Regions from separate parts of the Patulibacter sp. NPDC049589 genome, predicted to be linked through region 2. Evidence: riboswitches for the same ligand, from Rfam matches in the RefSeq annotation. Region 2 holds a riboswitch; the other holds the start of a gene.
The links. Region 2 has a riboswitch for thiamine pyrophosphate ahead of thiC (phosphomethylpyrimidine synthase ThiC). Riboswitches for the same ligand answer to the same signal wherever they lie in the genome.
Positions count from the first base shown of each region.

Region 1 (4,176 bases), on a different contig from region 2:
GGCGAGGGCGTGGCGGAGTTCGTCGGCACCCCGGACGAGTCCGTCTACAACCCGATCGGGATGGTCCACGGCGGCTACGTCTGCACCATGCTCGACTCCGCGCTCGGCTGCGCGGTGCACACGACCCTCCCGGTCGGCGTCGCGTACACCTCGATCGAGATCAAGGTGAACTACCTGCGGCCCGTCCACGCGAACGCCGGCGAGCTGCGGGTGCTCGGCCGCGTCACGAAGCCCGGCCGGCGGGTCGCCTTCGCCGAGGGCGACGTGCGAAACGCCCAGGGCCGCGTCCTCGCGACCGCCCAGAGCTCCCTGCTGATCATGGGGCCCGCCTGAACGGCGGGCGGCCGGGTGCCCCGGCCCCGTCGCGGCCGGCGAGCGGGACCGGGAGCGCGGTCGACCCGCGCCCCGGGCCCGGGGCGGGCGGCCGGTCCGCGGACGGGCCAGGACGGACGGGCCGGTAGCCTGGGCCGCCGGTGCAGGACGCGACCCTCCCGGCCCCGCCGGCCGCCCCCCTCGTCGCGCGCGGCGTCCGCCGCGCCCTCGGCGGCCTGCCGGTCCTGGACGGGGTCGACCTCGACATCGGCCCGGGCGAGGTCGTGGCCCTCGTCGGCCCGTCGGGCTGCGGCAAGTCGACGCTGCTGGAGCTCGTCTGCGGGCTCCAGGCCCCCGACGGCGGCGAGCTGCGGGCACATCCCGCGGCGCTGATGCCCCAGCGCGACCTGCTGCTGCCGTGGCTGGACGCCCGCGACAACGTCGCGCTGCCGCTGCGGATCGCCGGCACCGGGCGCCGCGAGGCCCGGGAGCGCGCCGGCGAGCTCCTGGACCGCGTCGGGCTCACCCGCTTCGCCCGCAGCCGCCCCGACCAGCTCTCCGGCGGCATGCGCCAGCGCGTGGCCTTTCTGCGGGCCCTGGCCACCGAGCGCGACCTGCTCTGCCTCGACGAGCCGTTCGGCGCGCTGGACGCGATCACGCGGGAGGACCTGCGGGGCTGGCTCGCCGACCTGCTGGACGCCCGCCCGCGCAGCGTCCTGCTCGTGACCCACGACGTCGAGGAGGCCGTGTTGCTCGGCGACCGCGTCGTCGTGCTGTCGCCCCGGCCGGCGCGGGTGACCGCGGTGGTCGGCGTGGCGGCGGCCCGGGTCGGACGCGATCCCACCGACCCGTCGCTGGTCGCGGCGCGGCGGACGGTCCGCGACGCGCTGCACGCGGCGATCACCGGCGACCGCGACCACGCCGCCGCCGAGCGGGACGCCGACCACGGGGGCGGCGCGTGATCGGCCCGTCCCGGGCCTCCCGGCCCCCGGGCGACCGCCGGCCCCTCCCCCGCGCGGTCCGTGTCCTGCTCGGCGTCGTCGGCCCGCTGCTGCTGCTCGGCGGGTGGCAGGCGTACGTCCGGCTCGCCCACGTCGACGAGATCCTCCTCCCCGCGCCCACCACCGTCCTCAGCTCCCTGGTCGACGACCGCGACCTGCTCTGGCACGCGTTCGCCCGGACCGCGCAGGAGATCCTCCTCGGGCTCGCGATCGCGTTGGTGGTCGGCGCGCTGCTGGCCGTGGCGATGCACGTCTCCCGCGTCCTGCGGGCCGCGCTGGGCCCGCTCGTGATCGGCACCCAGGCGATCCCGCTGCCCGTGCTCGCGCCGGTGCTCGTCTTCTGGCTGGGCTTCGGGCTGACCCCGAAGCTCGCCATCGTGGCGATCATCTGCTTCTTCCCGGTGACGATCGCGACCCTCGACGCGCTGGACCGCGTCGACCCGGAGCTGCCGCGGCTGCTGCGGACGATGGGCGCGTCACGCTGGCAGCTGATGCGCTGGGTCGAGCTGCCGGCCGCCCTGCCCGCGGCGCTGTCGGGGGCGAAGGTCTCCGTCGCGATCGGCGGGATCGCCGCGATCTTCGCGGAGTACGCGGGCTACGAGCAGGGCGAGGGCGGGCTCGGCGGCGTCATCCAGACCGCGCAGCTGAACACCGCCCGGGCCTTCGCGGCCGTCGCGATCCTCGCCGTCTTCGCCGTGGTGACCACCGGCATCCTCGCGGCGCTGCAGCGCGTCGTGGCGCCGTGGGCGCACCGCCGACCCGGCGCCTGAGGCCGGCCCCCGCGACCGGACGCTCCCCCGCGAGCCGGCCGCCGGCGGCGCGACGTCGCCCCGGGGCGGGTCGCGCGTGCGGCCCCGGGGACGGGCGAGCCGATACCCTCGACGCGTTTGGAGATCCGGGGAGTCCTGGCAGGGGCTGAGAGGGCGCCGGGACCGCGCCGACCCGACGACCTGATCCGGTTCATACCGGCGGAGGGAGCACGATGCAACGATTCGACGGACCGCAGAGCACGCCGGGAGCCGGCCGGTGACGCGCCGACCGCTCGTCCTGCTGGTCGCCGTGGCCGCGACCCTCGGGCTCGCCGCGTGCGGCGAGAAGCAGGAGAACCTCTCCGGCACCGACAAGCCGCCGGAGGCCAAGCTCTCCCTGCTGCTCGACTACCTGCCCAACGCCGACCACGTCGGCATCTTCCAGGCGCAGAGCAGCGGCGGCTTCACGAAGGCCGGGCTCGACGTCGACATCAAGACGCCGGACGACCCCGCCACGGTGCTCAAGCTCGTCGAGGCCGGCAAGGTCGACGTCGGCATCTCCTACGAGCCCGAGGTCCTGCTGGCCCGCGCCCAGGGCCAGAACGTCGTCGCGATCGCGAGCCTCGTGCAGCGGCCGCTGACGTCGCTGATCAGCCTGCCGAAGGCCGGGATCACCAAGGCCTCCGACCTGGAGGGCAAGAAGGTCGGTACCGCCGGCATCCCCTACCAGCAGGCGTACCTCGACACGATCGCCAAGACGGCCGGGATCTCCCCGACGTCGATCAAGCAGGTCGACGTCGGCTTCAACCTCAACCAGGCGCTGATCTCCGGCAAGGTCGACGCGACGCTCGGCGGCTTCTGGAACGTCGAGGGCGTGGAGCTGCAGCAGAAGAAGCGCGACCCGAAGATCTCGCCGGTGAACGACCTGGGCGTCCCGAACTACTCCGAGCTCGTGCTCGTGGCCCGCGGCGACACGCTGACGACGAAGGAGTCGTCGATCCGCCGCCTCGTCCGCGCGATCGGGCAGGGCTACCAGGCCGTGCGCAAGGACCCGGCGGCCGGGGTCGACCCGCTGCTGGACGCCAACAAGGAGCTCGACCCCAAGCTCCAGCGCGAGTCGGTCGCCAAGACGATGGACGCGTTCTTCCCCTCGGGCAAGGACGCCAAGCAGCCGTGGGGCTGGCTCGACACCGACGAGTGGGCCGACTACGCCCAGTGGATGCTGACCAACGGCCTGCTGAAGAAGCAGATCCCGCTGGACAACGTGGTGACCACGGACTTCCTCGCGGGCGAGGGCGCCGGCGTCGGCCGCAAGACCCCGGACGGCGCGGCGCGCCCGGACCAGAGCCTGCCGGGCTACAAGGGCGAGTAGCGGGGCGGGGCCTCGGCCCGCGCCCCGTGGCCGGTCGATCAGGCCGCGGGCGGCGACGCGTCGATCAGGCCGCGACCGGCTCCGGAGCCGGTGCCGCCGGCCGCACCGGCAGCCCCGCCTGCGTCGCGTGGCGCCGGGGTGCCGCCGGGGCGCCGACCGGCACGGTGCCGGACCCGCGCGACGCCAGGGCCTCCGGGCGCGTCGCCATCACGTGCACGGCCGCCAGCGCGCCCCACGGGGCGTAGCGGGCCAGCCAGGCGTCGACCTCGTGCTCCGGCACCCGCGCCCGCGGGTCCCCGGTCAGGATCCGCCCGAGCGCCTTGCGCAGGTTGAGGTCCCCCGACGGCGGCCGGTCGTCGCGGCCCAGCGCCTGCGAGGCGACGAGCGCGAGCGTCCAGGTGCCGATCTCCGGCAGCCGGCCGAGCCGCAGCAGGACGCGGTCGGGGTCGCAGCCCGGCCCCGCGTCGATGCGCCCGGAGGCGAGCTCGCGGGCCGCGCGGTGCAGGGCCGTGGCCCGCTTCGGCGCCAGGCCGCAGGCCTCGAGGTGGGCGGGCACGAGCCCGTGGGCGACGGCCGCGGCGTCCGGGGCGTCCCGCAGGCGCGGGTGCGTCGCGACGTCGGGCGCCCGCGCGGGGCCGTGGCGGGCGATCAGGCGGCGCTCGATCCGGACGGCGTCCTCGTAGGCGATGAGCTGCTCGCAGACGGCGCAGAGCAGGGCCTCGAAGACCGACAGGCGCCGGGA
Region 1 covers NZ_JBFAPC010000047.1:15,245-19,420, forward strand. The annotation lists gene AB0L40_RS11065 (PaaI family thioesterase) at 1-333, shown strand, start outside; gene AB0L40_RS11070 (ABC transporter ATP-binding protein) at 474-1,274, shown strand; gene AB0L40_RS11075 (ABC transporter permease) at 1,271-2,083, shown strand; TPP riboswitch at 2,200-2,307, shown strand; gene AB0L40_RS11080 (ABC transporter substrate-binding protein) at 2,340-3,434, shown strand; gene AB0L40_RS11085 (hypothetical protein) at 3,499-4,176, opposite strand, start outside.
Region 1: it holds a riboswitch for thiamine pyrophosphate, as region 2 does, so the genes downstream of both, AB0L40_RS11080 (ABC transporter substrate-binding protein) here and thiC (phosphomethylpyrimidine synthase ThiC) in region 2, are expected to answer to the same signal.

Region 2 (4,176 bases):
GCTCGGCGAGCGGATCCGCTTCCTCGGCTGGACCGACGACGCGACGCTGCCGGCGCTGTACCGCGCGGCCGACGTCTGCCTCGTCCCGTCGCTCTACGAGCCGTTCGGCCTCGTCGCGCTCGAGGCCATGCGCGGCGGCTGCGCCGTCGTCGCCGCGGCCACGGGCGGCCTGCGCGAGGTCGTCCCGGAGGGCACGGGCGTCCGCGTCCCGCCGGACGACGTCCGCGCCCTGGCCGCGGCCCTGCGCCGCCTGCTCGACGACCCGGCGCTCCGCCGCCGCCTGGTCACCGCGGGCGCGGCCCATGCCGCCCGCTTCTCCTGGGACGACGCTGCGGCTCGCTGCCTCGACGTCTACGCGGGACTCGGCGTCCGGGTCTGACGGGCGGACCCGGTCGCGGGCCGCCGGTGCCGCCGTGCCTGGGCCGCCGGCGCGGTCGCGCCCGACCCGCCGGCCGTGCCGCTCAGCCCGTGTAGAACGGGTTCGGCAGCTTGAACCGGCGCTCGGAGTAGCCGCCGGAGAGATCGCTCTCCTGGTCGCCGACGTTCGCGACGATCGTGTAGCCGCGGGCCTCGATCGCCGCCCGCTCGGCCGTCTTGTAGGTGGCGGAGCTGCCGAGCGGATCGTCCTTCAGCGACAGGCCGTCCCAGCCGCTGTAGCCGGCGGCCTGGAGGTTGCGGATCGTCGTCTCGCGCAGCCCCGGCACGAGCGACGGCCGGGCGGTGATCAGGAAGACCGCCATGCCGCGCTGCTTGGCGAGCGCGTAGGCGTCGGACACGCCGGGCATCCGCGTCCCGGTCCCGCCGAGGGCGCCCGGGAACTGCCCGACCGAACCGCTCTCCGGATCCGATCCGGGCACGCCGATGTAGTTCGACAGCAGCGTCTCGTCGATGTCGAAGACGACGGCGGGACGGATGACGTTGCGGCAGTCGGACGCGTCGGGCGACGCGAGCGACGGCGTGGCCGCGGCCTTCGCCGCGGCGGCGCGCCGGGCGGCGGCGCGGGCGCGCCGGCTCAGCGTCCGGGCCTTCGCGCGGGCCTTCGCGCGAGCGGACGCCGTCGCCCCGCGCTTGCGCGCCAGGCGCGTGCTGGCGGCCTTCGCCGACCGGGCCCGGCGGGCGGCGGTCGCCGACGCCTTCGCGGTGCTCGCGGCGCGGGCGATCTGGGCGGCCGTCGGCGGGACGATCGTCGGGGGCGTGGACGTCCCCTCCGACCCGACCGGCAGCCCGTAGGCGCGGCAGGCCGCGACGACGGCGGCGAGCTGGTCGCCGCGCTCCTGGATCCAGCGGCTCGCCGGCGCGGCCGCGGCGACGACGTCCGCGCCGTAGTGGCCGCTCTGCAGGTACTCGGTCTTCGTCTCGGCGCTCGCGGCCTGCGGCACGAGGAGCGCGGAGGCGGAGAGGGCGACGACGACGGCTGATCGCACGCGGTGCATCCGGGCATCCTCCCCGATCGGGGGGTCCGCAGCGTTACAGATCGGTGTCGTCCGTCCTGCCGGAGCCGTGCGGCCCGCCCGACCGGGACGCGTGCGCCGCTCGCCGCGCTACGCTCGCCGGACCAACCACATCCGGGGGGTCCCAGGCAGGGGCTGAGATTGCGCTGATCCGCGCTGACCCGACGACCTGATCCGGTTCATACCGGCGGAGGGAGCATCATGGAACGGCACGTCTTCGACGAGGACGGGACGCGCGGGGTGGGCGGGAACGCATGCACCCAGCACCGCGCGGCGAACGAGGGCACGGTGACGCCCGAGATGGCGCGCGTCGCCGAGCGGGAGGGGCTGAAGCCGGACGTCGTCCGCGCCGAGGTCGCCCGGGGCAGGATGGTGATCCCCGCCAACCGCCACCACGCGGCGCTGGACCCGATGGCGATCGGGCTGAAGGCGCGCGTGAAGATCAACGCGAACATCGGCTCGAGCCCGACGACGAGCTCGTTGGCGGAGGAGGTCGAGAAGCTCGAGCTCTCCCAGCGCTGGGGCGCCGACACGGTCATGGACCTGTCGACCGGCAAGCGGATCCGCGAGACCCGCCAGGCGATCATCGACGTCGCCACGCTGCCGATCGGGACCGTCCCGATCTACGAGGCGCTCGAGCGGGTGAAGACCCCCGAGGACCTCTCGATCGACCTGCTCCTGGAGGTCATCACCGAGCAGGCCGAGCAGGGCGTCGACTACATGACGATCCACGCCGGCGTCCTCCTGGAGCACCTCGCGCTCTGCCGGCACCGCCTGACGGGGATCGTCTCCCGCGGCGGCGGCCTCCTGGGGCGCTGGATGGTCCACCACGAGCGGCAGAACCCGCTCTACGAGCACTTCGACCGCGTCCTGGCCGTCTGCGCCGAGCACGACGTGACGATCTCGCTCGGCGACGGGCTGCGGCCCGGGTCGATCGCGGACGCCTCGGACGCGGCGCAGTTCGCGGAGCTCGACACGCTCGGCGAGCTCGTCGGTCGCTGCCGGGCCGCCGGCGTCCAGTGCATGGTCGAGGGCCCCGGCCACGTCCCGCTGCACCAGTTGCAGGAGAACGTCGAGCGCCAGCAGCGGATCTGCGACGAGGCGCCGTTCTACACGCTCGGCCCGCTCGTGACCGACATCGCGCCTGGCTACGACCACATCACGAGCGCCATCGGCGCGGCGGTCGTGGGCTGGCACGGCACCTCGATGCTCTGTTATGTCACCCCGAAGGAGCACCTGGGCCTGCCCGACGCCGAGGACGTCAAGCAGGGCCTGATCGCGTACCGGATCGCGGCGCACGCGGCCGACCTGGCGCGCGGGGGAGCCCACGGGGCGCGGGCGGCCCGGTGGGACCGTGAGCTCTCGAAGGCGCGGTTCGACTTCGACTGGAACCGCCAGTTCGACCTGTCCGTCGACCCGGACACCGCCCGGTCGATGCACGACGAGACGCTGTCGGACGACTACTTCAAGACCGCGGAGTTCTGCTCGATGTGCGGGCCGAAGTACTGCCCGATGCACAACTTCCGCGACGTCGACTGGGGTCGCTTGGAGGCCCTGGGCGCCGAGCGCTCGCTGGCGGCGGCGGAGCGGACCCGCGTCGGCGCGGACTGATCTCGGCTGCGCCCGGACGCAGCTCGGGCCCGGCCGATGGCCGGGCCCGAGGGGGCCGACCGGCGGCGACGCCGGTCAGGGACGGTCTCGCGGTGCCGCGTCGGACGACGGGACCGCGGTGCCGCTGGAGGGCCGCGCGGCGGCCCGGGCGCTCAGGCCGCGACGGGGCGGCCGTCGGCGACGGTCGCCTGCACGGAGACCCGGCAGTGGCCGAGGGCCTCTGCGTCGATGGCGTCCGGCGCGTGGCCGTCGTCGGTGAAGACGTCGTCGAGGTTGCCGCCCTGCTGGGCGAGGGTCGCACGGACCCGGCGGTCGCGGTCGGCGGTGTCGATCGTGCGGTCGGTCATGGTGCCTCCGTTCGCCGGGGAGTTGACGGCCGGAGAGGCTGCTCCGGAACCCGACGTCTCACCACACCGTAGGTGGGCCCCCGCGGAGCGTCCACGGCCCGTGCCGGACCGTGCGACGGATGGGGGGTCACCCGCGACCGCGCCCGGACGTCCGTCGGACCCACCGCCCGCCGGCTCCGGCCCCGGCGCCCCTCGCCGTCGGGCTCACGACGGGCGGCAGCCACCACCCCGACGACGGCGATCGTCCGGGCGGTCCCCGCGGGGAGGACCGCGGTAGAGTCCGTCGTTCCGTCCCGCCGCCACGGCCGCGGGACGCGAGTCCACGGACGAGGAGCGTCGCGGTGCCGCAGGGCGATTTCATCTGGAAGAACGGCGAGCTGGTCCCGTGGGCCGACGCGAAGGTCCACGTCCTCACGCACGCGCTGCACTACGGCACGGGCGTCTTCGAGGGCGTCCGCTGCTACGACACGGCGTCCGTCGGGCCGGCGGTCTTCCGCCACCAGGAGCACGTCGACCGGCTGTTCAAGTCGGCCGAGCTCTTCTACATGCCGGTCCCGTTCACGCAGGAGCAGATCCGCCAGGCGACGCTCGAGACGATCGCGGCCAACGGCCTGCGCTCGTGCTACATCCGGCCGCTGATCTTCCGCGGCGAGGGCCCGATGGGGCTCAGCCCGCTGGACTCGCCGACCGACGTGATCATCGCCTGCTGGGAGTGGGGCTCCTACCTCGGCGACGAGGGCAAGTCCAAGGGCGTCCGCGCCAAGGTC
Region 2 covers NZ_JBFAPC010000031.1:10,202-14,377, reverse strand. The annotation lists gene AB0L40_RS08215 (glycosyltransferase family 4 protein) at 1-379, shown strand, start outside; gene AB0L40_RS08210 (HAD family acid phosphatase) at 462-1,433, opposite strand; TPP riboswitch at 1,557-1,665, shown strand; gene thiC (phosphomethylpyrimidine synthase ThiC) at 1,653-3,062, shown strand; gene AB0L40_RS08200 (hypothetical protein) at 3,215-3,409, opposite strand; gene AB0L40_RS08195 (branched-chain amino acid transaminase) at 3,751-4,176, shown strand, end outside.